2 regions of the Cytobacillus sp. FSL R7-0696 genome follow, and region 1 is predicted to be linked to the other one. Evidence: riboswitches for the same ligand, from Rfam matches in the RefSeq annotation. Region 1 holds a riboswitch; the other holds the start of a gene.
What was found. A riboswitch is a leader RNA that binds a small molecule or an ion and turns the genes downstream of it on or off. The one in region 1 is predicted to bind S-adenosylmethionine.
Positions count from the first base shown of each region.

Region 1 (9,703 bases):
CATTTAAGATTAAAGCTAATTATGACACACTGTCATTTTTGGGAGGGGAAATATTGAATACGCCATTAAACCAAATCGTTAAGAAACTTCGTTTGCAAGGGATAAAGGCTTCTATATGTAAAAGGCCACAAGGTTTAAGGAATATGCACAGCTGATTTTGGTAACATCGGCATGTATTTACCGGCAGTATTCCCATTAGGTGAGGGGAAACTAAAGATAGGGGAAAACCTTATTTATTTTTAAATAAAATAGGAAGGATGGCATTCACATGAATATGAATCCTTTTACTGATATGCCTGTATTTGTTAAGAAAGAAATTGAATTATTAAATGAACGTTTAGCGCCAACGATGAGAGTTGCTTCTCGTTATTCGTTATTTTCATTTCCGCTTGTTGTTTTCTCAATCATGAATATCATCATTGTTCTTTTCACCATGCCCATGGATGAAAACACTTGGATTACTTTGCTCATCTACTCCATTTTAGGTGCTGTAGGTATGGCTTTATCAAAGGAATCGAAAATCCGCAGAAAAGCAATTGAGAAAATAAGCGTTGATTATATGATCCAACGTATTAATGAAAGCAAAATAGCAACTGAACAAATGAAAAAAAGATATATCATAATTATTAATGAGAAGCCTGTTATGGCGCTTGCACAATTCATGGAATTCCTGCGTGAAGAACAGCGCCGTTCCTCGTTTTAGATTGATTCCTTTAGGGAGGGGAGTATAATGCCAAAAATCACTTTTTATAATTTATCAATTGAAAAACGCGAAAAGCTTATCAATGCTGTGAAGCAAGAGTTTTCTCGTGTTCCACTATCGCAAGCATCCATCAGTAATATTGTAAAATCTGCCCGTATTCCAAGGGGGAGTTTTTATCAATATTTTGAAGATAAGGAAGATGCTTTTTTTTACTTGCTAGAAGAGAGAGTAAAAAGGAATCAAAGTGAAGTTTACTTTTTATTGAATAAGCACAATGGGGATATTTTTGAAATGATGATTGCTTTTTTCGAAAAGGTGATTACAGAACAAGATGAGAATCGGAACTTTCTCAAAAATTTATTTTTAAATATGACATATGAAGTGGAACATGAATTTGGTCGAAGTTTCAAGGGATATGAAACGAATCAGCAGTTTGTCCAATTTGAATCAAAGGTAAATAAAGAAATATTGCATATCTCAAATCAGGAAGAGTTTAAGTATTTAATGAAAATACTTACTTCTGTTTTACTACGGAGTATTATTGAATCATTTTCTAAGGATCAATCGAAGGAAGATGCACTAAGAAATTTTAAGTTAGAAATCACTCTCTTAAAACGGGGACTTAAGAAATAATGATGAAATGAGAAGTAGTTGGAATGAAAATTTATTCTTTCGTTTCAACTCTTTTTTTTGCTGAATTGCTACTGAAAGATCGCATCTATGTGATTTTTTCACAAAATTCCAAAAATATACATAGTGGTGCTATAATAAGAATAGCAATAGTCAATATAGCCATTATTCCCCGTAGAAGGGGGGTGTTGCTTTGTCAGTTTTTGAGGCATTGGTGTTTGCTTGTACATTTACAAGTTTAATAATGGCTGTGCTACAATTCAAAAACGATGATAAAAAATAATCCACCTCATGTATAGGTGGATGGTGTCAATTGTTCATTGGCTAATGCTATTGCGAGATCGGACGGTGTTGCCGCACCACCGATCTTTTCTAATATATGCCTTTATCTAGTCCTATTATACAATAGAATGATTTTTTGGAACAAGCTTTGAGCAAAAACTTACGTTTGTTTATTTTATGAAACAGACCATTCTTGCCTTTGCCTTTTTCTAAACTTCATTTCCTGTTACAATTATAGATAAAATACGTTTAAGGGAATTTCCTTCCTTTTAGTGGGTATCGAACATGAAAATTAGATTATTCTCAAGAAAAGATAGTACACAAATCCAATCTGTTGCTAGGGAGAGTTGGCGTTATGCATATGAAGGCATAATTCCCGAGCGAACACAGGTTGATTTTTTATTATCTGTATATACTGAAGATGCTTTAATGGAAAGTTTATCTACTTCGGTTTTATTGGTTGCTGAAGAAGAAGGAGAAGTGATTGGTTTCGTTCATTTTTCATTAATAAATATTAAGAAAGAAATCGAATTAGGTGCTTTATATATTTTGCCGAGTTTCCACCGCCGAGGTATTGGTACAGCCCTACTAAAAGCGATGTTTGAATATTTTTATGATGTCAATAAAATTACGGTTTCTGTTGTTATGCGAAATGATTCTGCTTTGGATTTTTATCATTCAAAAGGGTTTAAACAACTAGGAGAAATGAATGATTCAATTTTCGGATTTAGTATTCCAACCATTGTAATGGAATGGAGAAGTAACACAAGTCCAAATGTGTAGGGGGAAGTTATGTATACCGTATTCTCAACTTTTGATGTAAATGAAAGTAAAGCAGATGAAGTGATTGAAATATATAAGAATCGCTCACGTCTAGTTGATAAAGCAGATGGGTTCGTCGACTTTATGTTGCTCCAGAATGATAAACGTAAAGGAGAATTGACAGTACAGTTAATTTTTGAAACAAAGGAAGATTATTTGCGATGGGTAAGAAGTAAAGATTTTCAACGAATTCATGATCTTGAAAAGAAGTATCCAGATAAAGAATTAGCAGCAGTCATTCCAAAAGTGTCGCAATTTAAGGTTGTGGTAAAGTGAGTAAATATGAAATGATCGCAGAAGAAGTAACAAAAAGGATATTTCAAGAGGACCCTACATTAATTGAACGATATGGTGAACGTGGGAGAAATCAAACATTTATTGATAATATGCACCACTTAGATTATTTAAAGACGGCAATGGAATTAAATACGTCAAAGATTTTCACTGACTATGCCCTTTGGTTAAGAGGTATCTTAATTAAACATGGTATGACGACGCAAACCTTGATTGATAATTTTCTTTTTTTAGAAGAGGAATTAGAGAAATGTATGATGGTAGAAAGTGAAATTCGTTCTGCATATATTGGTTTGTTAGGAGAGGCTGTCTCTATTTTAAGAGATGTTCAAGGAGGCGAGGCACAGTGACGAGAGGAGAAGAGCTAGCAGAAATCCTTTTATCTGGAGCTGTTGCTGATGCTTGGGAATATATTGAGCAATTCGATTATTTGACCAATGTAGAAATATATCAAGATATTATTACACCAGCTATGGTTAAGATTGGTCTTAAATGGGAAAATTTTGAGATTACAGTTGCAGATGAACATTTGGCATCGGGAGTTTGCGATTTCATTCTTTCAAGATTAGCTGCAAAGCACAAGCTTAAACCTGTCACGGCTGCACCGACCGCCATGTTTCTTTGTTTATCAGGAGAGCAACATTATTTGGGATTAAAGATGGTAGCAAGTATATTTGAAGAGAATGGCTGGAGAACCAAGTTTTTAGGAGCAAATTTACCTGTACAATATGCTTTGCAGGCTGCGAAGGATTGGAAACCAGATGTAATTGGCTTATCAGTTTCGATTGCTACTCATTTACCGACACTTACGGAATATATGGAAGCTTTTTCTTATTTACCAAAGAAACCTAGGGTTCTATTAGGTGGAAGATTGACGAATTTATATGATTTAGCTTCTTTTACTGCTATAAAACCGGAAATTATTTCAAACTTATATGCTGTAGATAAATGGATCACTGCTTTTAATACGAAGGGGAGGAAAAATGCGATTAATTGATCTACATTTGCCGATACCGTATATACTGGCTAATAAGAATGGTGAAATCATTAGCTATACATCTAAAGCGGATGAAGTCTTTGATTTATCAGAAGGTACGATTAAAAGTATAGTTGATGAAGGGAGTATCTCCAAGTTTGAAAGGGTAGCTGCCATACCAGAAAAAAGCATGAGATTTGAAGCTAATTTAAAAACAAGAAGTATACCGATAGCACTATTTGATATTCATATCAGCTGGGATTTTCAAGGTAATGCGTCCATGCAATTTTTATACAAAGATGATGATAATGAACCATTAATGGAGAAATTACAAGCACTTCAAAACAGATTAGCAAAGACAGATTTTGAACTTTATGAGCAGAAGGAAACATTAGAACAAACATTGCAAAGGTTGGATGAATTATCAGGTCCTTTTATCTCTTTAACAAAAGAGATATGTTATATCCCTTTGTTTGGGGATATGACGGGCGATAAATTTACAACGATTATGGAACAAACGCTTGCCCGTCTGTCAGATCATGACTACAGGTGGATACTGATTGATTTAACAGCGGTTGCTAAAGTATATAATGAGGGAACGAGCGGTTTAGAGGTTTTAATCAAGAGCATTCTTCTAATGACAGGTGGAGAAGTGAGGCTCATTGGTATAAATCCGAGGCTAGCAAAAGCACTTCAACCTTATCAATTAAGAAATGTTGTTCATACGGAACAATCGTTACAAAGCTTTCTTCAATCAGTGATAAATGATCATGCTATATAAACATTGATTAACCTGAGAGGGTACGTGGAAAATGTATTGGGGTGCGCGGTGTTTATGGGTTGGCTTTGTTAAAAGAAAAGATTGCCGGATAACGACATGTTTTGAAAAAACTAAGTAAAGACATATGGGAACAATGAAGATGATCCTTTGTAACGGGAATGCGAATTTAAAAGGAAGAGAATATGGAGATTGAGATCGTTAATAAAACAACCTAGCCCATTGGAACTTAAGTTAACATGTTTCTATGGGCTAGGTTTGTAGTTGCTATACCTCTTATATTAAAATAATTTGAGTTCACCAATTCTTTCTACTGCTTCAATTAATCGTTCTTCATCGACAAGTAATCCAACCCGAACATAACCTTCTCCAAAGGTCCCAAAGCCTTTTCCAGCGGCAACAGCTACATCTGCTTTTTCCAGTAAGTAGTCAGCAAATTCTTCACTATTGTATCCTTCAGGCACTGGCATCCAAGCAAAAAACGATCCTGAAGGAGACTTGCCGTGCCAGCCAACCTTTTCACAAGCGTTCATGAATGCATTTCTACGTCTCTCATATCGAGCAACAAGTTCGTCTACACTTGTTTGATCCCCATTTAATGCATCGGCTGCAGCTTTTTGTATGGCAGGGAATAAGCTTACATACATATGGTCTTGAAGAAGGTTGATGGCTTCAATGATTTGTTCATTTCCAACCGCAAATCCAATTCTCCACCCAGCCATATTATATGTTTTTGATAATGTATACATTTCAATACCAACGTCCTTCGCTCCGGCTGTGGCTAAGAAACTTTCAGGTTTCTTCCCATCAAAGCCGATAGCACCATAAGCAAAATCATGCAAGATGGTCATGTTGTTTTCTTTAGCAAAAGCAACAGTTTCTTCAAAAAATGTGGAATCAGCTGTCGCGCCTGTTGGATTATTAGGATAATTCAAAAATAGTAGGCGGGCATCCTTTTTTTGTTTTTCTGTAAATTGTGAGTAATCAGGTAGAAACTGATTGGCTTCTTTTAAAGGAAAGGTTTCGTATTTTACATTTGCCAAAACCGCACCAGATTCATAATCAGGGTAACCTGGATCTGGTAAGAGCATTAGATCTCCCTCATTGAGTAGGCATAATGGGAGTTCTACTAAACCTGCTTTTGCGCCAAAAAGGATCGCTACTTCTTTTTCAGGATCAATTTCTACCCCATATTCACGCTGATAAAAGGAAGCAGCGGCCTTCTTTAATTCATTAATTCCTCGAAAAGGAGAATATTTATGTGTCATTGGGTCTTCTGCGGCTTGCTGAAGTGATTGTACAATATGTGCAGGTGTTGGCTGGTCGGGATTGCCTTGTCCTAGGTTAATAACGTCTCTGCCTTCAAGTTTTGCAGCAGCAACTTTTTGAACAAGGGAAGCAAAAAATTGTTGAGGTAATTGCTTCAAACGATGCGATAATTCCATTTTTAATCCACCTTCATTCATTTAATCTATATACGAACGCATTTTATAACCAAAAAGACAAATTGTCCAGTTAATTTTATACAAAAGGAAATATTCGCTTTCCTTTTTCGTTTTAAAAGAATAAAGGAGAGATAGTTGGATTACTAAACCCGTTTTCTAGGGAGATTGGATGTAACATTATTTCGAACATTGACAAAAATAAAAGAGAGTAGTAATATCATATCATAAAAATTAAATGAAAAGCTTATCCAGAGAGACTGAGGGACTAGGCCCTATGACGTCCGGCAACCCCCAATATTGGGAAGGTGCCAATTCCTGCAGAATGATATCCATTCATTCTGAAAGATAAGGCGGAATATAAATCAATGCCTCTTTCAGATGTTGAATAGTGGCTTTTTTTATTGGTTAAAATTCTGGTTACAGCTATGGGGAGGAAACATAATGAGAAAGTGGCTAATTGTTTTATTCATTGCAACTGTTTGTTTACTAACAGCATGTGGCGGAGGTTCAGACACGAGTGGAGAAAAGGTGGATGAAACGAAAGAACTAAAAATTGGCGCTACTGCCGGTCCTTATAGTGATATGTTGAAGAAAGCTATTGTACCTGGTCTAGAGGAAAAGGGATATAAAGTAACTGTCGTAGAGTTTAGTGATTATATCCAACCTAACAAAGCTTTAAATGAAGATGATATACAAGCTAACCTTTTCCAACATACAATTTATTTGGAGAATTTCGAGAAAGAAAATAACATGGACTTAACACCATTAATTATTGTACCAACAGCCCCAATGGGGATTTACTCGAATGTGTTTAATTCAATTGATGAGATTAAAGACGGTGCAACCATTGCCATTCCAAATGACCCAACGAATGCAGCACGCGCTTTAAATACGTTAAATGACGAAGGTTTAATTACGATTGATGAAAACGCCGATCCACTAACAGTATCTGAAAAAGATGTGAAGGAGAATAAAAAGAATTTAGTTTTTCAACCGATTGAAGCAGGACAATTACCAAGATCTCTAGAGGGTGTGGATCTAGCTGCAGTTCCAGGTAACTTTGCGTTGGCAGCCGATATGGACTTATTAAGTGCATTAACACTAGAAAATATGCTTGATGATTATCGCAATGTGGTTGCAGTTAAAGCAGACTTTGAAGATAAACAATATGCGAAAGACTTAAAAGAAGTGGTTGAGTCTGCAGAATTTGAAAAAATTATCGACGAAGAGTTTCAAGGATTTGGAAAGCCAACGTGGATGGAATAACGAAGTAATAACAAACAAGAAACCGGACAAATTTATATGGATTTGTTCGGTTTCTAATCATAGTTGTAGAATACTGTTAAACTGATCTGTGCATAATTTGTATTTTGGTCATTCCTATATTTATGGATTGTCGAACAGCTTTTTCATCTTGGTCATTGACGTTTTTCAACCATTCGTGAAATATTGGTTGTAAGCCATAAAAGGAAGTGACTCTTCTATACATTTCATCTTTATTGAATTTTGTTTGATAAGATGCGAGAGCTTCTTTAGTGAATTGATCTCCGAAATCCCAATATAGCCCTGCAAAGTCAAACGCCGGGTCCCCTATTTGCGTATCTGTAAAGTCTATAATTCCTGATATCTCCTTTTTGCTTGGATGATAAAGGATATTGGCACTTGTTAGATCACCATGAATCACGACTTTTGCTTCTTTAAATTTTGACACCGCTAAAAACATTTTATCAATTTCTTCTTTTTCTGCGTCTTTTAAGAACGGAAATATTTTTTTAATCAGGGCTTGATGTAATTGCTCCCAATAATTTTCACTATGTAGTTCTTCTATATTACATTTCTTTGCTTCATCTATATCCAGACGATGTAATTCTGTAAGAAATGTTCCTAGCCGCTTGGCTTCATATAAAGGAGGAGTAATCAATGAATGAGATAATGCTTGTCCTTTAATAAAGTGGTAAAAAACACCAATCATTTGTCCGTCTTTATTATAAAATGGAAGATAATTTGGTATTTCAATAATTGAAGAAAGATATGAGAGCTGGTGAAGTAGCTTTATTTCCTTTTTTATTTTCACTAATACTTGTTTTGTTTTTGGTATTCGGATGACATATCTTTGATTGACAATATAGATATGATGATCCCAACCAGAATGATTGCTTTCAATCTGTATTTCCTGAAGATGCGGGAGATGGTTTTTAATTAATTCCTTCATGGAACAGTCTCCTTTTTTATTATTTTGTATAAATCGTTTTTTTGAGGGGGAAAATAGGCGAGACATCTTATAAAAGGGGAGTGAATGCAATGGAAAAAAAGTATGATAATCAAGTGGATGAGAAAATTATTGCTGCTCAAAATGAAGCTCAACAATACAATCAAATGGATACAGAATTAGAACAGTCAGAAGAAGTACAAGCAGCAATGGAGAAAAGTTATGAATATGAAGTGAAGAATCAACAACCGACATATGAACCGAATAAACCATTTTAAGTAGAAAGAAGAGACTTCCATTACTTGGAGTCTCTTCTTTAATTATAGCATACCTTATTTTACATTGATGCTGTTTGATGTGCTTGTTTACTCCCATTGTGTTCGATTCGTCCATAAACTAAAAAGTAAAGAATAATTGAAGCAATTGACACAATCCCCATGTAAATGTATAACATACTGTAGCCTGTAATAGGAATCAGTAAACCTAATAAATAGGGTCCAAAACCTAAACCACCATCGAGAAAGATAAAGAAGGTGGAAGTAGCTAGCCCCATGCGATGGGGTGGCGTTAATTTGATCGCAATCGCTTGTGTACAAGACTGCATATTTCCAAAGCCTAAGCCAATCAAAGCCCCCGCCACTAATAGCATAACACCATTTGCTGAATTACTAAGTAAGAATAGACCTACGCCAAATAAAATGAACGCTGGATACATCACATAATTTGCCCCTTTGCTGTCCATTAACCTACCAGTGAAAGGACGGGATAGTAAGACAGCAATGGCATAGACAAAGAAGAAAAAGCTAGCAGCACTTACTAAGTCCTTTTCAATTGCATAAAAGTTAATAAAAGACAAGACGCTTGAATAACAAAATGCGACTGTTAATGTGACGAGTGCAATTGGAAGTGCCTTTGGTTCAATAAAGCTAGATAATTGAAAACCAGATGATTGAAATTGAGCTTTCTGATCTTCAGTTAACTCTTTCACATTCACCGTTAACCCGATAAGTAGGCCAATAATACCAAGAATCAAACAAAAAATGAAAATCGTATGAAAAGTTGTGTATTGACTCATTAACATACCGATAAAAGGTCCTATTGCTGTAGCTAAAGTATTACTCATACTAAAATAGCCGATTCCTTCACCTTTCCTTGTTTGCGGAATAACTGAAGCGACAATTGTACCACTTGCTGTACTTGCCATCCCTAATGTTAAACCGTGGATAAAGCGGGTAATAAGTAAGAAATTGACATCAATTTCAATAAAATAAAGACTTGTTGATAAACTAAATAATAGTAAGCCAATGATTAAAGTCTTCTTCCGTCCAATACGATCAATATATTTACCTATAAACAATCTTCCTACCAATGTTCCTATAATAAATATGCCAGTAACTAAGCCAGCTTGGCTGGCGGTTGCATGATGTGCTTCAACGGCATACACGGCAATCGTAACCATTAATAAATAAAACACTAATGTTAGAAAAAAGTTTACGGAAGAAACGGTGATAAAGTCCTTGGTCCATAATTTTTCTTTTGTTGAACTCATTTTCTTTTTCTTCCT
Region 1 covers NZ_JBBOWA010000001.1:647,083-656,785, reverse strand. Annotated here, with positions in the region: gene MKX29_RS03410 (DUF5392 family protein) at 269-703, shown strand; gene MKX29_RS03405 (TetR/AcrR family transcriptional regulator) at 731-1,336, shown strand; gene MKX29_RS03400 (GNAT family N-acetyltransferase) at 1,901-2,398, shown strand; gene MKX29_RS03395 (antibiotic biosynthesis monooxygenase family protein) at 2,408-2,713, shown strand; gene MKX29_RS03390 (hypothetical protein) at 2,710-3,081, shown strand; gene MKX29_RS03385 (cobalamin B12-binding domain-containing protein) at 3,078-3,728, shown strand; gene MKX29_RS03380 (STAS domain-containing protein) at 3,715-4,488, shown strand; gene MKX29_RS03375 (pyridoxal phosphate-dependent aminotransferase) at 4,767-5,930, opposite strand; SAM riboswitch class I at 6,172-6,282, shown strand; gene MKX29_RS03370 (MetQ/NlpA family ABC transporter substrate-binding protein) at 6,372-7,196, shown strand; gene MKX29_RS03365 (aminoglycoside phosphotransferase family protein) at 7,273-8,142, opposite strand; gene MKX29_RS03360 (hypothetical protein) at 8,232-8,417, shown strand; gene MKX29_RS03355 (MFS transporter) at 8,477-9,688, opposite strand.

Region 2 (21,027 bases), 3.4 Mb from region 1:
GTGAATTCGATTGCTTTATAGGTTGCACCTTCAATTCCTAGCTGACCGACGATGTATAAAATTAAGTCTTTAGCAGACACACCTCGTTGCAGCTTTCCATTCAAAGTGATTTTGAATGAAGCAGGTACTTTTAGCCAAGTTTGCCCTGTCAACATGACTCCTGCCAAATCGGTTGAACCTACACCTGTAGCAAAGGCACCCAATGCACCATAGGTACAAGTATGGGAGTCCGCTCCTAAAAACAATTGACCTGGCTTCACATGATGATTTTCTACCATCAGCTGATGGCATATGCCTTCACCGATATCGTAAAGCTTTATATTCTGAGCTTTCGCAAATTCTCTCATGAATGTATGAAGATTAGCGATTTTTTCGTTAGGCGCTGGTGCAGCATGGTCAATAATAAGGAAAACCTTTTTTGCATCCCATACCTTCCATCCACCCATATCCTGAAAGGCCTTAATTGTAAGAGGTGCAGTGGTGTCGGTAGCCATCACACCATCGACATTGACAATTGCAATTTCATTTTGCTTAACTTGTTTATTTGCATGTGTTGATACAATTTTTTCAATAATGGTTTGTCCCATAATGAATCATCCTCCTAATTTTTGATAACCCATCATAGCTGATAATTTTTCTGCTGACTGTATGGCTGCTTTTATAAATAACTGTTTATTATTATCTAGCCTTGCTGATAGCCCTGAGATAGAGAGTCCGCCAATTAGCTGCTGCTGGCTATTTAAAATGGGGGTGGAAATCGCAAATGCTCCGATAATTCGTTCATGCATGCTGAAGGCAAATCTCTGCTCCTGGAATAGTAAGAGGTCTTTTTTTAATTCTGCTGTTTCATTCTTCGTCAATCCGGATCCTTCAATAACTTCTTCAATTAGTTCGTTTTTAGAAAAGGCAAGCAGCAGTTTACCTGAAGCCCCTTTATAAAGAGGGTAAGGAATGCCTAAGTTGATAAACTGTCGAATATCTTCCTTTCCCTCTAATTTCTCAATACATATTCTCGAAGATCCTTGTATGATATTCAAACTTATTGTTTCTTTCGTAATCTCATTAAGCTCATTCATGATAGGCAGGGCCATTTTTCTTAAATCTAGATTTTCAGTAACAATCTGGGCGAAATGTATAAAAGGTAGACCAAGCCGGTAAGTATTCATAGCTTCATTTTTATTAATCAGTTCTTTTTTCATCAAAGAAGAGAGTAATCGAAAGACCGTTGTCCGATTTAACCCTGTTCGTTTGACGATAGCATTGAGTGATAGCTCCGGTGTTCGTGTTGTGAAGCAATATAATAGTTCAATCGCTCTTTCAACAGATTGAACCGTTTCAGTTTCATTTGTTTTCAAATTTTAATCCCCTTATTACATATTATGAACAACATGTTCACGATACGAACATACAAACATCGTAAGGGAAGTATTAGGAGAAGTCAATATAATTATCAGATTTGTTTAAATTTAAAATTAATTCAAAACTTTTTGGTGAAATTCATTGACTTAAAAATTTAAATAATGATAGAATTTATAAAAAATAGAACACGTTTCATAATATGGAACAATAGAAGGTGGCTGAATGGAATATCAACAAGTATTAAGTGAGTACGCAACCAATTTTCAACTTCATGATGCATCAGAAGAAGTAAAACGGAGAGCGAAATTAATCATTCTTGATTCAATAACTGCCATGATCCATGGAAATCAGTCTTTACATATGCTCAAGCTGCAAGAGGATATCAGTCAGAATGAAGCCAATAAAGGCTACGCAACTATTGTAGGCAGACAACCTTCTATTAACCCTCAGATGGCAGCCTTTATTAATGGGATTGCAATGGTGAGTGAGGAGATGGATGAAGGTAATCCGATTGCAAAAGGTCATCCAAGTTGTCACTTCTTTCCTTCTTTATTGGCCTATGCTGAAACGAGTCACTGCAATGGAAGAAGTTTTTTAGAAAGCTTTATACTCGGCTATGAGATTGCAGCTAGAGCAGGGGCAGCTATTACCTTACGATACGACATACATCCCCATGGAAATTGGGGAGTAATTGGGGCTATATTTGCTTTAGGTAAACTGAAAAACTATCATGCAAGTGATTACGAGCGAGGATTTTATTTAAGTAGCTCATTGCCTAATGTATCTTTATGGCAGCCGGTGTTAGAAGGTCATCGGTTAAGGGATGTATACGTCGGTTTGAACAATATGCATTCATTTTTAATTGGCCATCTTATTACAGCTGGTTTTTCGAGCAGTCCCAACGCTATGAAGCAAATTTATGGTGATGGAATATTAGGAAAGCGTTTTCAAAGCGAAAAATTAATAGAAAATCTTGGCGTTGAATACTACATGCTGAAAACGTATTTCAAATTTTATGACTTTTGTCGTTTTTGCCATTCTCCTATGGATGGAGTAAATAAACTATTAAAAATGGAAACAATCCTCCCTAAAGATGTGGAGAGAGTAGATATCTTTACCTATTCAATGGCAGCTAGGCTGAATAATCAAAATGTGAAAAATCCATATGCAGGCAAATTTTCTATACCTTATGCTGTGGCAAGCTTATTTTATCCAAAGGGAAGTGAGAACGAAGAGAGGCTCAATTTTACCAAGAGAGTATTTGTTCATGAGGATGTTAATATGACACAATTGCTTCCTGACCAACGCGATTCACGTGTTGTACTTAAAATGGTAAATCAGCAGCAATTTACGATAACTGTTAGTGGAGCTAGCGGAGATGCTCATGAGGTAGGACTTGAAGAAAAAGTAATAGAAAAAAGCGAAAGAACTTTAGCAAAGGTGCTTAGCTGTCAGGGTGCGAAGGATCTTATAGAAAAAATTCTTTCTTTAGAAGAATTGGAAGATATCTCAACAATCACAGAATTGATGCGACCAGCTCATTAATTATTGAAAAATAAAAAACATTGTAAATAAATATGACATCTTAGTTGTCAATTTATTTTATAGTGTTACCATGATAATTAAATGAAACAAGTTTCACAATATGGAACAAATTGGAGGATTCAACATTATGTGGGATGCTGAGTTAGATGTAGTTGTAGCAGGTGCTGGTGGTTGCGGCTTGGTGGCTGCATTAGCAGCAGCTGAAAAAGGCTTAGAGGTAGGCGTTTTTGAAAAAACAGATTTTGTTTTGGGCAATACAGCTGCCAGTGCCGGAATGATTCCTGCAGCGAATACAAGATTTCAGAAAGAGGAAGGAATTTTTGAGACAGCAGAAGAGATGACAGAGGATATCTTAAGGAAAAATCATAATGAAAGTGACTATGATTTAACCTTAGCTTTATGTAAAGAATCGGGCCCATTAATTGAGTGGATGGCAGATACGCTGCAAATTCAGCTTTCACTAGTAAAAGAGTTTAAATATCCTGGTCAAAGGAATTTTCGAATGCATGCACCACCCTCGAGATCAGGATTAGAACTAATAAAAAAGCTTAAACAAGCTGTTGCAAAGCGGGACAACATTTACTTGCTATTAAAATCAGAGGTAAATGAATTAATAACAAATGAGAACAAAGAAGTCATTGGAATAGAAGTAAAAACAGATGATGGTATTCAGCGAATTAAAGCAAAAAAAGTCATACTAGCAACAAATGGCTTTGGGGCAAATAAAGAAATGGTACGTAAATATATTCCTGAAATAGCAGATGCTCTCTATTTTGGTTATGAAGCAAATACAGGTGATGCAATTAGAATGGGCGAGAAAGTGGAGGCATCATTTGCCTCCTTAACAAGTTATCAAGGGCACTCTGCTGTCGCAAAATCACAAGGTATTTTAGTAACATGGGGAACGGTTATGATGGGTGGATTTATGGTCAATCAAAATGGCGAGCGATTTGGCGATGAATCTCATGGATACTCAGAATTCGCTGTTCAAGTATTAAATCAGCCAGGCCAATGCGGATATATTATTTTCGATCAGCATATATTCGATCAATTGATTAGTATTGAAGATTTTAGCCAGCTTGTTGGGATGAAAGCTTTTAAAACAAGTGATTCGATTGATAAGTTAGCGAAGTTGTTAGGTTTGCCTGCGGAAAATCTACAAAAAACTTTCGAATCAGTTGTTGTAGCTGTTGATGAAGGCATAGATGCATATGGAAGAGCAGAATGGCCGAAGAAGCTTACCCCAACTTATTATGCGATCAAGGTATCGCCTGCTCTATTCCATACACAAGGAGGTTTGCAAATAAATTCCAATGCACAGGTGATAAATAAGAATGGTAAATCTATTAAGAATTTATATGCAGGCGGAGGGGCAGCGGTTGGAATTTCAGGTAACCATTCTTATGGTTATATGTCAGGAAACGGCCTCTTAGCTGCATTAGGTTTCGGAAAAATTGCCGGAGACCATGCGGCACTATCAATTTTAAATGAAGGGATAGAAATATTATGACTAGACCATGGGAAGATATGTTGACTGAGGTAGATAGAATGGTAATTCAAAAAGGAGGATATGGAAAAAAGAGAGGATTAGGGAAAAATCCTGCTCTTGTTATTATAGATATTCAACATAACTATGTAGGAGCAAACCTCCCGATAGCAGATCAGCTTGAAACATGGCCAAGTGGGGGAGGTGCAAAGGCATGGGAAGCAATAGAGAAAATAAAAAAAATGAAAAAGCTGTCAGATCAATTAAATATACCAACAATCTATACAAGGAATGTACAGAAGAAAACCATCAATTTTGATTCATTTGCGGTTAAAGCTGAACGAGATAATTCTAAGTACATTGACGGAAGACCTGAGGCGCAAATTGTTTCTGAACTTGAGCCAGAAAGCAAGGATCTTGTTGTTGATAAAAGCTATGCAAGTGCCTTTTTTGGAACGCCACTGATTAGTTATCTAGTAAAAATGGGCGTCGATACATTGATTATTGTAGGTGGTTCGACGAGTGGATGTGTCCGTGCAACAGCCGTAGATGCAGTCACGCATAATTTCAATGTAGCTGTTGTGGAGGACTGTGTTTATGATCGGATCGAACTGTCTCATAAAGCCGGTCTACTTGATCTATGGATGAAATATTGCGACGTATCACCGTCAGAAGAAATTTACGATTATCTAAAAGAATTTCAAGAAGGAGGAGTTAAAGTTGAAGGTTAATCAACTGATTAAAAATGGGTTAGTCGTCTTCCCTAAAGAAGGAGTTAAGGCGGTTGATATCGGTGTCATTAATGGTAAAATTGCTGGTATTTATAATGAGAACTCGGAGATAGAAGCTGATGAAGTAATTGATGCAAACCGTTTACATGTGTTCCCTGGAGTGATCGATGCCCACCAGCATCTAGGAATCTATAATTCAATTGAAAAAGATTTTCTTGATACGAAACAGCATGCCGTTGGAGGTATTACAACGATTGTCAATTATGATCGGCAACCAGTTAGCTATTTGGATTTTTTTCCTAAAGTACAAGATATCGGTGAAAAACATAGTTATATTGACTTTACATATAGCTTAGGTATTTTGACAGAACAGCATATTGATGAGCTTGAAGAGACGGTTAAACGTTTCGGGCTGACATCATTTAAGTTTTTTAGGAATTATGAACGACAATTAAATGATAAATTCAAAATATCCAATGGCATTAACTTATCTTCCTATGATTTAATGCGTCTTCTGGAGAAATTTAAGTCTATCTCTCCTAAACTGCTATTAGCGATTCATTGCGAGAATATGGATATTAATCGCAGTTTGATTAAGAAGTATAAAGAAGAAGGTGCTGAAGAAGGATTAAAAACATGGTCTCTTACAAGCCCTGGTTTTGCGGAAGCAGAATCATTACTAAGCACATTGTATATAAATTCGATTGTTGGTGGAAATGTTTTTATTGTGCATTTGACGTCAGGGGCTAGTATCGATGTGCTTGAAAAGATGCCATGGCTACTTGAGAAAGGGGTAAAGGTAGAAACTTGTCCCCATTATTTGAACTTAACAGAAGAATCTTCAACTGGATTGAAAGCAAAAGTAGGTCCACCTATTCATGGTCAATACGATTCAGATCGTTTATGGGAGGGGATTAAGGAAGGCATTGTGAATGCAATTGGAACAGACCATGTGCCTGGATCACTTGCAACCAAATTTTCTAAAGGAAATGGAGTATTTGAAGCAGAGTACGGATTCCCAAGTGCTGGTGCACTATTGCCAATGATGATTACTGAAGGTCATATGAAAAGGGGAATTCCGCTTGAAAGAATTGCTGATATCACTTCCTATCAAGTAGCTGAATCGTTTAATTTGGAAAATAAGGGACGTATTGAAATAGGGGCAGATGCTGATTTCGCCATTGTGGATTTAGCTAATGCCAAAACAATTTCGCCAGAAGTACTTCATTCGAATTCAGATTATTCTATATTTGATGGATTTGAGACCGTAGGATGGCCAGTGTATACCATCAGTAGGGGAGAAGTAATCGTAAACAATGGAATACCAACAAAGGAAAGTGGTAGAGGTAAATTTGTTAGAAGGTCCATTTAATGATAAAAGTGGGGGATGGAATTGAAAAAAATCGTTTTTCTTATGCTGGCGACGCTGTTCATATTGACAGGTTGTACTGGAGAAGCACAATCAGGCGATGAGAATATTGTGAAAATCGGCGCACTTCATCCATTAAGCGGTGCATTGGCTAATGAAGGTCAGGAAATGCGTGATGCAGCAAGACTTGCAGTTGAAGAAATTAATGAAGCAGGCGGAATCGAGTCTTTAGGCGGTGCAAAGGTCGAATTAATAGAAGCTGATCATGAAGGTGCACCAGAAAAAGGGATGTCTGAAATTCAAAGGTTAGATCGTGAAAAAGTAGTTGGTGTTATTGGTGCTTATTCAAGTGGTGTTACATTACCAGCAACCCAAGAAGCTGAAAGAGCAGGGATCCCATTCGTTGTCGATATTGCTACAGTCGAAGAAGTTACAAAGAGAGGCTTTAAATACACCTTCAGAGTTCAGCCACCAGCATCGACTATGGCAGCGAACTTTTTAGACTATTTTAATGTGCTTAATGAAATGAGTGATTCCCCTTTAGAGACAGTTGTTCTTGTTCATGAGGACTCAGTGTTTGGGACAAGTATTGCTAGTTTGATAGAGAAAGGGGCAGCAGATCACGGAATTGAAGTGCTGGATAACATCCCTCACGCTGCAACAACAGCAGATTTATCATCGACAATCAATAAAATTAATCGGCTCAAGCCTGACGCAGTGATTGCAACAACCTATTTGCGTGATGGCACGCTACTGGTAAATGGATTAAATCAATCTAACTTTCAGCCTAAAGCAATAATCGGTGTTGCTAATGGAGCATTTAGCAATACGTCATTTATTAATGATGAAACAGAAATCAATCAATATATTATGGATGTCAACTATTCTATCAATCCTCAAAGTAACCTGGCAATTGAAGTTTCGAAAAGATATGAAGACCAATTTAATAAACATATGGGGCCGAATGCAGCTTATTCTTATACTGCCACGAAAGTCCTAATTGATGCAGTAGAGAGAGCTGGTTCAACCGATCGGGCCAAAATTCAGAAGGCTTTATCCGAAACAAATTTAACAGAGCATATCCTTCCCCAGGATTCAATTATTTTTGATGAAAGTGGACAAAATGCAAATGCCCAGGCTGTTTTAAATCAAATTATCAACGGTGAAACTAAAGTTATTTACCCTGATGAATACAAGAATGCCGACGCTGTATTACCAACAAAGTAATAAAAAGAGGGAACGAAGAGAGGGTACTATGTATAGACAATGTTAACATTTGAGGCCTTCAGTTGTGTTTGTAGCCGCTTGTAAGCTCACCTCATTTGGAAGCGTGGGTCCTACATAGGAAAACTCCACCCCAACTTTCAAAATTAGAATGATTGAGGGAACGAAATGGGTTCTCGTTTATAAAAAACACTAGGTATAGGAGGGAAGTTGATGCTCACTTTGATATTACAGTCCTTGGTGGACGGTATTTTAATGGGAGGTATTTATGGACTGGTAGCTATAGGCCTCACCTTAATCTTTGGGGTAATGAAAATTATTAATTTTGCTCAAGGGGCATTATTAATGTTAGGTATGTATATTTCATACTGGTCGTTTAGCCTTCTTGGGCTTAATCCATACTTATCGATACCATTAAGCGCCATTTCCTTATTTTTCATTGGTGCGATCATTCAGAAGACAATCTTATCTAAAATGTTAAATGCGCCAGAGCATAATCAATTGCTTGTAACACTTGGAATTATGCTTGTTATTGAAAACCTTGCGTTAATATTATGGAGTCCTGATTTTCGCAGCGTAAAATTAGAAGGTTTTATTCAAACGTTTAATATAGGTGAAGTAGGAGTAAATGTCCCGAAATTAATTGCTTTTATTGCAGCGATTGTATTATCAATAGGCCTGTTTTTATTTCTTAAAAAAACGATGCTTGGGAAGGCGATACGCGCAACTTCAATCAATCGCAACGGCGCAATGCTATCAGGAATCAACACGAAACGCATAAACTATATTGCCTTTGGATTAGGCGCTTCTCTTGCAGCAATCGCTGGTTCGCTCATTACGCCATTTTTCTATACTTCGCCGACAGTAGGTGCCACTTTTATATTAAAGGGGTTTGTTGTGGTAGTTCTTGGCGGATTGGGCAACTTTATTGGTGCAATAATAGGTGGGCTCATTATTGGCATTTCTGAAGCGTTAGGAGGAGCTTTTTTACCTGGTAGTTTAAAAGAACTCATGACCTATATTATTTTTGTCATTGTCCTAATGGCAAAACCTAATGGTTTATTTGGGGGGAAAGCACGATGAGAAAATTTCCTATTCTAATCAGCTTAGCATTACTTATCTTTACGTTCTTTCCTCTTATTGTCAAAGACCAGTACTACATGCACATTGCCATTCTCATTTTATATTATGCATTGGTGAGCCAAGCATGGAATATATTGAGCGGTTACTCAGGCCAGTTTTCATTTGGGCATGCAGCTTTTTTTGGAACAGGTGCTTATACATCAAGTATATTATTCACGAAGCTTGGTGTATCGCCTTGGATTGGACTTTTTGCAGGGGCCCTAATCGCAGCCTTAATTGGTCTATTCATTGGATATCTGTCGTTCAGATTCAAATTGAGAGGTGTGTTCTTTTCGCTTGGAACACTTGCATTTGCGGAAATTCTGCGAATCATCATTCAGAATTTTGACATTTTCAATAAAACACTTGGTGTACTTATTCCATATAAACCAGATCCCCTTATGTTTCAATTTAGCTCGCGTACCACTTATTATTACATCATTCTATTATTTGCTATCGCAGTCACTGTTTTAGTTTATTATATTAGTCGTTCTAAGTTGGGCTATAACTTAGTCGCCATCCGCGAAAATGAAGATGCTGCCCAATCACTAGGTGTAAATACGTATAAAAATAAAATGATTGCTATTGCAATCAGTGCAAGCTTAACAGCAATAGGGGGAACATTTTATGCACAATATATGCTTTTTATTGAACCTGCGACGACTTTTTCTAATGATGTCTCGATTAATATTTTGTTACCGGCTATCATTGGCGGGGCAGGAACGGTTTTAGGTCCGATTGTAGGTTCACTCATTATTATTCCAATTGGGGAGCTTACAACCACTTTATTCGGAAACTTTGTCGGAGCGAATTTAATGGCTTACGGGGTCATTTTAATTCTTGTCATGCTGTACTTGCCTGAAGGAATTGTTGGGTGGTTCCAAAATAAATTTGGGAAGGAAAAAAATGCAAAGAAAAAGAAAGATAACAGCATAAATGGGGGTGAAGACGTTGGAACTTTTAAAAATTAAAGGATTGACAAAACGCTTTGCTGGCCTAGTAGCAGTAAACAATGTCAACTTAACGCTCAATAAAGGAGAAATTGTTGGGCTAGTTGGTCCGAATGGAGCAGGAAAGACAACTTTATTCCATTCTGTATGTGGATTTCACACACCGGAGGAAGGATCTGTTAAGTATAATGGTAAAGAGATAATTGGAAATAAACCAGAGCATATATGTAAAGAAGGGATTGCGAGAACATTTCAGATTGTGCAGCCTTTTGGCAATCTGACAGTGTTAGAAAATGTCATTGTTGGCGCATTTAATCGAGAAAAAAGTTATAAAGAAGCAGAAAGATTGGCTTTGGAAAACCTAGATTTAATTGGTATTTCATCTCTTGCCTATTCCAGAATGAAAGACCTAACCTTTCCAAATCAAAAGAAAGTAGAAGTAGCCAGAGCTCTTGCTACAAGCCCTGAAGTTCTTTTTTTAGATGAAGTAATGTCAGGGCTTAATCCATCTGAGGTGAATGAATTCATTGAGCTTATTAAGAATATTAGAGATAGCGGAATTTCCATCTTCTTCATTGAACATCTTATGTCTGCAGTGATGGCACTATCTGATCGCCTAGCTATTATGCATCTGGGAGAAAAAATAGCTGATGGAGACCCCCAGGAAGTAATGAAAATTCCAACTGTAGTAGAGGCGTATTTAGGAGAGGAAGTATCATGATGTTAAGAGTATCGAACCTGGATGCAGGTTATGGAAATTTACAGGTGTTAAGAAATATCACTTTTGAAGTGAACTCCGGTGAATTAGTCAGTATACTAGGAACGAACGGTGCAGGGAAAACTACTTTGTTGAGGACCTTATCTGGATTAATTTCTACTACCAATGGACAAATAGAGTTCAATGGAAAGCATATACAAAAAATGCAACCAGAAAATATTGTCAAGGAAGGATTAATACAGGTGCCAGAAGGCAGAATGTTATTTACTGAAATGACAATACGTGAAAACTTAGAGTTAGGTGCTTATTCTTCAGCGGCACGTAAAAATATGAAGAAAAATATCGAGTACTGCTTTAAGCTATTTCCGATTTTAAAGGAAAGGGAAAACCAGATGGCAGGAAGCTTCAGTGGAGGCCAGCAACAAATGCTTGCAATAGGTAGAGCACTGATGGCTCAACCTAAGATTCTATTATTAGATGAGCCTTCTACAGGGTTATCGCCTTTATTAACAAAACAAGTATTTGACATTATTAAGGAGATTAAGCAACAGGGTGTCACTGTCCTATTAGTTGAACAGAATGCACATCAAGCATTATCCATGTCTGATAGGGGATATGTGATTGAAAATGGAGAGATAGTGATGTCAGGTACAGCAGAATCTTTGCTGCAGGATAATAAACTTAGAGAATCTTATTTAGGTCTAGCCAATTAAGACCCTTGCACCGAATAGTTTTTTGATAGACTGGAGAGTTCACAAAATGAAAATAATTGAAAAAATGGCTAAAATACTATCTTTGTACTCTATGAATAGAACAAGCTTATCTATTAGTGAGGTACAAGAGGAATTGGGATACCCTAAAAGCACCGTCTTTCGTATCCTCAACGCACTAGAAGAATTTGATTATATTGAAAGGAACAAAGATACGCATAGATACTCTTTAGGTGTTAATTTTTTTAGGCTGGGTAGCATTGTTCAAAGCCAATTGGATTTTAGGCATGTCGCCATACCGATAATGAAAAAAATGGTAGAAGAAACGAGCGAAACAGTGGAACTTAATATTAAGGACGACCTTAATCGAGTATGCGTAGAAAAGGTTGATAGTCCTCAGGATGTCCGAAACTTTGTAAGAATTGGAGAACGAAAGCCACTTCATTTAGGTGCTTCAGGAAAGGTATTGATTGCATTCGAGAAGGAAACCGACAGAGAAAAAACACTCGATAATCTAGCTATGCAAAACAGTCATATCCCTATTCAAGCATTACGAGAAGAACTCAATCAAATCAACCAACGTGGTTTCTGTGTTACGAAAGGTGAAAGGGTTCCTGGGAGCTTTGCTATTGCTGCACCTATATTTGATCAAAACAAAGAGATGATCGCAAGCTTAACGATTGCAGGTCCTATCCAGAGACTTACGCCAGAACATGAGGAGGAATTAATTGCAAAAATAAATGAGGGAGCTAGACAAATCAGCAATAGCCTAGGCTATTTTGAATAAGAGAAGGAGGAGAAGGCCGATTGATCAAGAAAGCTTCAGCAATATATGATGCAGTTTGGTCAGACTTTAATGAAGAAACAATTGATTCAGCTAAATGGATCTTGCTAGATACATTAGGAGCTTTGATTGCTGGCATGCAGCAACAAGATACGCTCGAATTAGCTAAGCAATTTTCTGGAACGGGTAGCTATCAGCTGCTTGGTACTACCCTCCATGCAGATAAGTATAGTACTGGACTTGTACATGGTACGGCATGTGTGGCTACAGAGATGGATGAAGGAAACCAATATAGTAAAGGCCACCCTGCGGCCCATGTGATTCCTGTTATTCTCACGATGCTGCAGAGGAGTAAAAATGTTTCTGGACAAGAACTGATTAGTATAATTATTAAAGGCTATGAATACTGCTCAAGATTTGGTAGAGCGACTACTCTATCACCAGAAGCACATGCTCATGGAACATGGGGAGTAATGGGGGCTGCAGCAACTGCGCTCATGATTGATGGAGCAGATAAAGCAACATTTCAAGAAGGTGTGAACCTAAGCGCTAGCTTCTCATTGCCAACCTTATGGACATCGGCATTAGAAGGTAAATTAATTAGAAATATTTACGCTGGCCATGCGATTGAAATGGGAATGAAAAGTGTGATATTTGCCCGTACCAATCATTTGGCGCCGAAAAATAATGTTTCAACTGTGTTTTCCACTATTCTCGGCAGTGGATTTAATTGGATTGATTTAGAGAGAGGTAAGAATGCGCCCTGGGATATTGAACTCAATTATTTTAAACCCTATGCTTTTTGTCGTTATGTACATTCACCTATTGATGCCGTTAAGTCTATTATTGACAAACAGCAACTTGGTCCAGATCAGATAGAAAAAATAAACGTATATACCTATGCAAGAGCATCCTCTTTATCACATCAGGATTATGAAAATATACTGTCATCAAAGTTTAGCATTCCTTTTGCTATTGCTGTACAGCTCTATCATCAAAAGGCAAATCAATCTGTTTTCATAGAACAGCTGCACAAGGATAAAAAGATAAAAGAGTTCGCTAAAAAGGTGTTTGTTCAATATTCTGATGAGCTCGAAAAGGATTATCCTCTTCAAATGCCCGCTCGAGTGGAAATTATAGATTCATATGGAAATATATATAGCGAACGTGTAGACATTGCAAAGGGCGGGCCGGGTAAGAAACTATCTGAAAGCGAATTAATAGAAAAATTTAAGACCTTGACATCTACCGTCTACAGCAGCAATCAACAGGATAAAATAATTGATTTTATTACCCATTTAGAAACGGAAACGAATATTGAGAAAATATTTGTTTTATTGGAGTTGAACTAAAAGTATATTTTTTAGACAGAAGAGAGGTTAAAAGTAATGGAAAATAAACAGAAATATGGCCCTCTAACTGGTAAGAGAGTGCTAGATTTGTCTACAATGATTGCGGCACCTTTTGGCGCTACATTACTAGGGGATTTTGGAGCTGAGGTTATTAAAGTAGAGATTCCCGGTAAAGGGGATACATTAAGAGGCATGGGTCCTTTTCGTGAGGATGAACCATTAAGGTGGCCAGCTTTAGCAAGAAATAAAAAATCACTTACTTTAGATTTGCATAAAGAAGAAGGGAAAGAAATTTTAAGAAAGCTTGTTAGAGTGTCAGATGTAGTAATAGAAAATTTCAGACCAGGAACATTGGAAAAATGGGGGGTTGGATACGAAGATTTAAAGAAAGAGAATCCGAACTTAATCATGACAAGGGTTACAGGGTATGGTCAGACAGGTCCCAATGCCAGTAAAGCAGGATTTGGTACACCAGCGACTGCCTATAGCGGATTTACTTATTTACATGGATACACAGATCGACCTCCCATCAGTCCGTCTTTTTCATTAACAGATTATGTGACGGGAATTTACGTTGCTTTTGCAACGGTTACAGGCCTATATCATCGTGATACAGCAGAACAAGGGGAAGGACAATATATTGATATCGGATTATATGAATCTATGTTTAGAATGATGGAATTTCTTATTGCGGAATATGATCAAAAGCAAATCGTGAAAGAGCGTACGCCAGGTTTGAGCGGACACTCCAGTCCGGCAGGAACATTTCAAACAAAAGATGGTCACTGGATGTCTCTTGTCACTAGCTCTGATCGTACATTTGAACGTTTAGCAGCTGCAATGGGCAGGGAAGATATGCTTGAAGATGAGCGATATCATAATAATGCCGCCCGCCTTAGCCGATTTGAGGAAACAAACGGTATTGTTGCCGATTGGGTGAAACAATTTAATAGAGAAGAATTGCAGAATCTGCTAGATGATTATGGGGTCCCAATTAGTCCAATATATAGTATTAAAGATATATTCGAAGACACTCACTATAAAGAACGACAAAATATCATAGAGGTCGACCACCCTCGTCTAGGAAAAATAAAAATGCCTGGTATCATCCCTAAATTCTCTGAGACACCTGGGGCTGTTCGTAATGTAGGTCCAGATTTGGGAGAGAACAATGAGGAAATCCTTTCTGGCATTCTTGATTATAATGATGAAGAAATTGAGATCCTAAGAGAAAATAACGTAATCTAAGGAGGGAAAAACATGAATTTGAAAGAAGAGGTCATTATTTCTGAAGTTTGCCCCCGTGATGGCTTTCAAAGTCTGGCAGAAATCATTCCTACAGAAGAAAAGGTCGAATGGATTAATTCAATGATTAACTGCGGTTTCAAGCAAATTGAGGTCACATCTTTTGTTCACCCAAAAGCGATTCCTCAGCTGTCGGACGCTGCTGAAGTACTGCAAAAAATTAAGCGCAAGCAAGGGGTAAAACTACGTGCGCTTGTCCCGAATTTACAAGGATTAGAAAGAGCGATTGAAGCAGAAGTAGATAAAGTAAAACTAATGCTTTCAGCAACAGATTCCCACAGTATCAGTAACGCTAATAGCAAAACGTTCGATGCAATGAAAGGTTTTGAACCGCTAGTAAAACGCGCAGCAGAAGCTTCTATGGGTGTATCAGGCAGCATTTCTGTCATATTTGGATGTCCTTACGAAGGGGATGTACCTTTGGTGAGAATTGAAGAGATTTGCAAAAGATATATAGATATGGGAATATATCAGTTATCGTTAGCTGATACAACAGGGATGGCAAATCCAGTAAAAGTTAAGCGCATTATTGGGCATCTCACTAATAAATTCCCAGAATTATCCTTCTCCTTGCATTTGCATAATACGAGAGGGATGGCTTTTGCCAATGCCATAGCAGGCTATGAAATGGGTGTTCGGGATTTTGATAGCTCGATTGCTGGACTAGGTGGCTGCCCTTATGCACCAAACGCCACTGGAAATATCTCCTCTGAAGACCTTATTCATGGTTTTGAAGAGATGGGTATTTCAACGGGTGTAGATTTGGATAAAGTCATTAAGCTAGGAAAAAAATTAGAAATTAAATATCCTGAATATTCTGATAGTTTTATTTTGAAGGCTGGTAAATGTTCTGACTTACATCTGGCTCCAAAAACACAAGAAAAGTTGGGATAAAGCTTTTATTCTTATTAATCCTACTTTAAGAGAATGAAGGTAGGTTGAAAGTTTACTTTTAGCTAAGTGAGAAGTATTATGTAATTAATATTTCTAGGGCAGCTTGTGGAGGAAATCTTTTAGTTGTAAATGCAGTATATAATTCTCCTAATATGATTGTTTTTCGATTTAGTATCAAAGAACAATTGAGACCATCAAAAAAGAAGCTCGCACCATCTTTTTTACTATATGTTTAACTAATCTTTAACGGCAGTTACACCCTTTATAAAACGTTATTTCTTTTATGAGGATATTTGGGACACGCTCTCAGAAAAAATAAACTTTTTCTCAACTTTATGTATATTCATCAGTTTCAGTTAAATAATTCAGACAAATCATAAAAATTAGATTTTTGTCTTGACTTTTATTGATAGTATGTTAGGATTTATCTTATCCAATATTTTCTTATCCAGAGAGGTGGAGGGACTGGCCCGATGAAACCCGGCAACCTGCTTAGTGCAAGGTGCTAATTCCAGCAAAATGTTGATTCATTTTGAAAGATAAGGTGTCAAAAATTTTCCATCCTACACCTTTTCTCTTTGAAAAGGTGTTTTTTATTTAAGAAGGTGATAAATAAAAAAATAATAAGATTCGCTGATTAGACAACTAAAGGCGGACATTTCCTTTTACGGAGGAAATGCCGTCTTTTTTTATTGGAAAAGGGGGATTAAATGAATCAACCGCTCTCTTATAAAAACTGGAAAGACATTTCTGCTACCTTCGCTATTGATCAATCAACGAAAGGAGCCAAACAGGTTCTAGAGTGGGCTTATGGCACATATGACGAAGAGGAAATTGTGTACGCTTCTAGTTTCGGTGCTGAAGCTATTGTTCTAATTGACCTCATCGCACAAATAAAAAGTGATGCCAGAATTGTTTTTCTTGATACCGATTTACACTTTCCTGAAACATACCAAGTAATCGAGGAAATAAAATCACGTTTTCCTACGCTTCAAATTGAGATGAAAAAACCTAAGCTTACATTGGATGAACAAGCCACACAATATGGGTCAGCATTATGGAAAAGCGACCCGAATCAATGTTGCCAATTACGTAAAGTGTTGCCTTTACAAGAAGCAATGCAAGAAAAAAAAGCTTGGATATCTGGACTTAGGCGCGAGCAATCACCTGAAAGAAAACAGACAAATTTCTTAAACCGTGATGAGAAATTCACTAATATCAAAATTTGCCCACTTATTCATTGGCGTATAGATGATGTGTGGGATTATATCAAAGAAAAGCAGTTGCCTTATAACAGCTTACATGATGCAAATTATCCGAGCATTGGTTGTTTTCCCTGTACACAACCAGCTAGTGGCGGTGATGATTCCCGTGCTGGCCGCTGGCAAGGCTTAACGAAAACAGAATGCGGCTTGCATACTAATTCATAAAAAAAGGAGTAAACAGATGAGCATACCTAGCCCACATGGAGGAACATTAATTCAAAGATTTGAGCCAGAATTTGATTTTTCTAAAGTGTCAAAGTCGATAGAGATTGACAAAGTTGCACTAAGTGATTTAGAGCTAATAGCCGTTGGATTATTTAGTCCATTAATAGGCTTTCTAGGAAAAGAAGATTATGAATCTGTCGTTCATGAAATGAGATTAAGCGATGGGACAATATGGTCCATCCCCATCACATTACCTGTTGATGTTACGATTGCTGCCCAACTTCAAAAAGGGGAGCAATACCGTTTGGTTTTAGAAAATACTACCTATGGTGTAATTACTGTTTCTGAGTGGTTCGAACCTGATTTAGAAACAGAAGCACAATCGGTCTATCGTACAAAAGATAAAGCCCATCCAGGGGTCAAACGACTTTTTGAAAGAGGCAATATTTATGTAGCTGGAGAAATCATCCTCATTAGAAAAACGGAAAAGAAAGAATTTGCAGATGTCTGGTTAGAGCCAAAAGATACAAGAGCTTTGTTTGCAGAAAAGGGGTGGGAAACAATTGTTGGTTTCCAAACGCGTAATCCGATTCACCGAGCGCATGAGTATATTCAAAAAGCTGCGCTTGAGACGGTCGATGGCTTATTTGTAAATCCATTAGTAGGTGAAACAAAAGCAGATGATATCCCAGCTGATATCCGTTTAGAAAGTTATCGCATCTTACTAAAAGAATATTTTCCTCGTGAACGTGTCCATTTGGGTGTTTACCCGGCAGCGATGAGATACGCAGGCCCTAGAGAAGCAGTGTTTCACGCCATAGCCAGAAAAAATTTTGGCTGTACACATTTTATCGTCGGCAGAGATCATGCCGGTGTTGGGAATTATTACGGTACATACGATGCCCAATATATTTTCCAACAATTTACTAAAGAAGAACTTGGAATTACCCCATTATTTTTTGAACATAGCTTTTACTGCCACCGCTGTGAAGGGATGGTTTCAAATAAAACATGTCCACATGAACAAGAAGATCGAGTGATATTATCTGGCACAAAAGTACGAGAACTATTAAGCAAGGGTGAACAGCCACCTTCCACATTCAGCCGTAAAGAAGTGATTGATGTATTGATTAATGGCTTAAAGAGTGATGCAAGCGTCTAGAAAGGATGATTTATATGGGGAGCCGTAATCTTACTTGGCACGATACGCTCATTTCCAAAGAGGAACGTCGCTTAAAGCAGCAACATGGTAGTTGTACATTATGGTTTACTGGGTTATCTGGTTCTGGAAAATCAACTTTGGCAAATGCTTTATCAGCCAAATTGTTTGAAGAAGGTATGAAGGAATATGTCCTTGATGGTGATAATATCAGACATGGTCTAAATGCAGACTTAGGCTTTACTGAAAAAGACCGGACAGAAAATATCCGCCGTATTGGGGAAGTAGCTAAACTGTTTGTTGATAGTGGAACAATTGTTGTTACGGCATTCATCTCACCATTCGCAGCTGACCGTGATTGTGTGCGTGAACAGTTTGCCTCCAATGAATTTTTTGAAATATTTATTGACTGCCCGTTAACAGAATGTGAGAAAAGAGACCCGAAGAAATTATACGAGAAAGCGCGTAGAGGTGAAATAAAAAACTTCACCGGAATCGATTCACCTTATGAGCCTCCTAAACATCCGGATTTAACTATTAGGTCCGACCGGTTATCAGTAGAGGAAGCAATAACGGAAATACTAACGTTTTTGCAACAACAACAAATCATTAAGGAGTTGTAGACAATGGCTTATACAAAGCATTGGTCAAATAATGAAAAACTAAACAAAACCGAATTAGCTAAACTCGAAAAAGATGGGCTGAAAATTTATGAAGACATTCCACAATATGCAAAGAATGGCTTCACGTCTATTCCTAAAGACCAATGGGATCTTTTTAAATGGGCAGGCTTGTATTTGCAAAAGCCGAAAGAAGCAGGTTATTTTATGATGCGTGTGAATGTAACTTCAGGAATACTAACGAAGGAACAAGCGAAAATTCTAGCTGGTATTGCCAAAGATTATGGTCGCGGGATTTTCGACATTACGACGCGACAAGCGATTCAATTTCACTGGTTAACAATTGAGGATATCCCTGATATTTTTACTAGATTAGAAAGTGTTGGCCTTTCCAGTGCTGGTGCATGTGGGGATATAACGAGGAATATAGTCGGAAATCCGATCGCAGGCATTGACCCTAACGAATTATTTGATACGAGAGATATTGTCAAAGAAGTGTATGAGTACTTTCAATTTAATGAGGAATTTTCGAATTTACCAAGAAAATATAAGATGTCTATCAGTACAAACTTACACAACGCCGCTAATGCAGAAATTAACTGTGTCTCATTTACACCGGCTGAAAAAAACATCGATGGTGAAGTAAAACAAGGCTTTCATTTAAAAGTAGGGGGAGGCCTATCTGCTAAGCCTTTTCTGGCAGAAACGGTTGATATATTTGTAGAAAAAGAGCAAGTGCTACAGATTGCTATTGCCGTAACCACTATCTTCAGAGATTACGGTTATCGAGATAAACGTCATCGTGCTAGATTAAAGTTTTTAATTGCTGACTGGGGTGTAGAGAAATTTAAAGAAAAACTTGAAGAATATACAGGGAAACTGCCTTCTAAAGGAGTTGAACCCGTGAAGAAATGGAATGCAGGGTATTTCTATGGCGTCCATGATCAGAAACAATCAGGGCTTAAGTTCATCGGTTTTAATGTACCTGTCGGCCGTTTAACAGCTGATGAAGTATTTGAACTTGTTCGAATCTCTGATCAATATGGTCAAGGTGAAATTAGAACATGTAATTCACAGAACTTGATTATTCCACATATCCCAGAAGAACATGTAGAATCGCTACTTGCCGAACGCATTTTTAATAGAATTACAGTGAATCCGAATTCCTTTATCGGACATTCCGTTTCTTGCACAGGTATCCAATTTTGTAACTTAGCCTTAGTTGAGACAAAGGAAAGAATGCGCCAAATTGCAGAAGAACTCGATCGTCGCTTAACTGTTGATGTTCCGGTACGCATGCATATGATCGGTTGTCCGAATTCCTGCGGTCAACGGCAAATAGCCGATATCGGTTTACAAGGTGTGATGGTACGAAACAAGAATAAGGAAATGGAAGAAGCTTATGAAGTGTATGTTGGAGGAACGTTAGAATCTGGCGGAGAGTTTAACAAAAAGTTAAAAGGAAAAGTACCAGCCAACTTCCTCACAGATACACTTGAACATCTACTACATTTTTTTAACAAAGAAAAAATGTCAGGTGAGAACTTTTATACTTTTGTGCAAAGAAATGGCACACAATCTTTGCAAGATCAACTAAATATTGTATTGGAGAATCATAAAGATGGCCTTTCTATATAGGTTTGAATTGTCATTGGTAAATAAGGAAATTCCAGCAGTCATTGTAGCTGATTCTGATGATGAAGCATTTACCCAGTTAGATATTGAACTAGAAAAATATTACTTAAAGTTGCCAGAGATAGACGAAGTAACGTTAAGAGAAAAGAAACGGATAACGAAAAAAATCGGTTTTATATTAGATGAATGATGGAGGCGGATAAATGAAGGGTTATGTTTACCTTGTTGGTGCAGGCTGTGGTGATCCTGAATTACTAACATTAAAAGCAATTAAAAAAATTCAGCAAGCGGATGTAATTTTATATGATCGACTAGTCAATCAGGAAATCTTATCATTTGCGAGAGAAGAGGCACAATTGATTTATTGTGGGAAGCTTCCTCATTATCATACGATGAAACAAGAAACGATCAACAATTTCCTCGTAAAATATGCAAAAAAAGGATTAGCAGTTGTTCGCCTTAAAGGTGGGGACCCCTTCGTGTTTGGTCGTGGAGGAGAAGAGGCCCTTGAATGTGTGAAACATCGTGTTCCATTTGAAGTGATTCCCGGGATTACTGCTGGCATTGGTGCTGCGAGCTATGCCGGCATTCCTGTCACCCATCGGCAAATCAGTCAAAGCTTTGCATTTATTAC
Region 2 covers NZ_JBBOWA010000001.1:4,086,504-4,107,530, forward strand. Annotated here, with positions in the region: gene MKX29_RS20890 (3-isopropylmalate dehydratase large subunit) at 1-587, opposite strand, end outside; gene MKX29_RS20895 (IclR family transcriptional regulator) at 594-1,355, opposite strand; gene MKX29_RS20900 (MmgE/PrpD family protein) at 1,582-2,904, shown strand; gene MKX29_RS20905 (FAD-dependent oxidoreductase) at 3,032-4,414, shown strand; gene MKX29_RS20910 (isochorismatase family protein) at 4,411-5,121, shown strand; gene MKX29_RS20915 (dihydroorotase) at 5,111-6,493, shown strand; gene MKX29_RS20920 (ABC transporter substrate-binding protein) at 6,515-7,717, shown strand; gene MKX29_RS20925 (branched-chain amino acid ABC transporter permease) at 7,928-8,797, shown strand; gene MKX29_RS20930 (branched-chain amino acid ABC transporter permease) at 8,794-9,807, shown strand; gene MKX29_RS20935 (ABC transporter ATP-binding protein) at 9,788-10,507, shown strand; gene MKX29_RS20940 (ABC transporter ATP-binding protein) at 10,507-11,217, shown strand; gene MKX29_RS20945 (IclR family transcriptional regulator) at 11,264-12,001, shown strand; gene MKX29_RS20950 (MmgE/PrpD family protein) at 12,022-13,350, shown strand; gene MKX29_RS20955 (CaiB/BaiF CoA transferase family protein) at 13,387-14,598, shown strand; gene MKX29_RS20960 (hydroxymethylglutaryl-CoA lyase) at 14,611-15,549, shown strand; SAM riboswitch class I at 15,991-16,095, shown strand; gene MKX29_RS20965 (phosphoadenylyl-sulfate reductase) at 16,260-16,979, shown strand; gene sat (sulfate adenylyltransferase) at 16,996-18,141, shown strand; gene cysC (adenylyl-sulfate kinase) at 18,156-18,761, shown strand; gene MKX29_RS20980 (nitrite/sulfite reductase) at 18,765-20,396, shown strand; gene MKX29_RS20985 (DUF3906 family protein) at 20,380-20,583, shown strand; gene cobA (uroporphyrinogen-III C-methyltransferase) at 20,597-21,027, shown strand, end outside.
Region 2: it holds a riboswitch for S-adenosylmethionine, as region 1 does, so the genes downstream of both, MKX29_RS20965 (phosphoadenylyl-sulfate reductase) here and MKX29_RS03370 (MetQ/NlpA family ABC transporter substrate-binding protein) in region 1, are expected to answer to the same signal.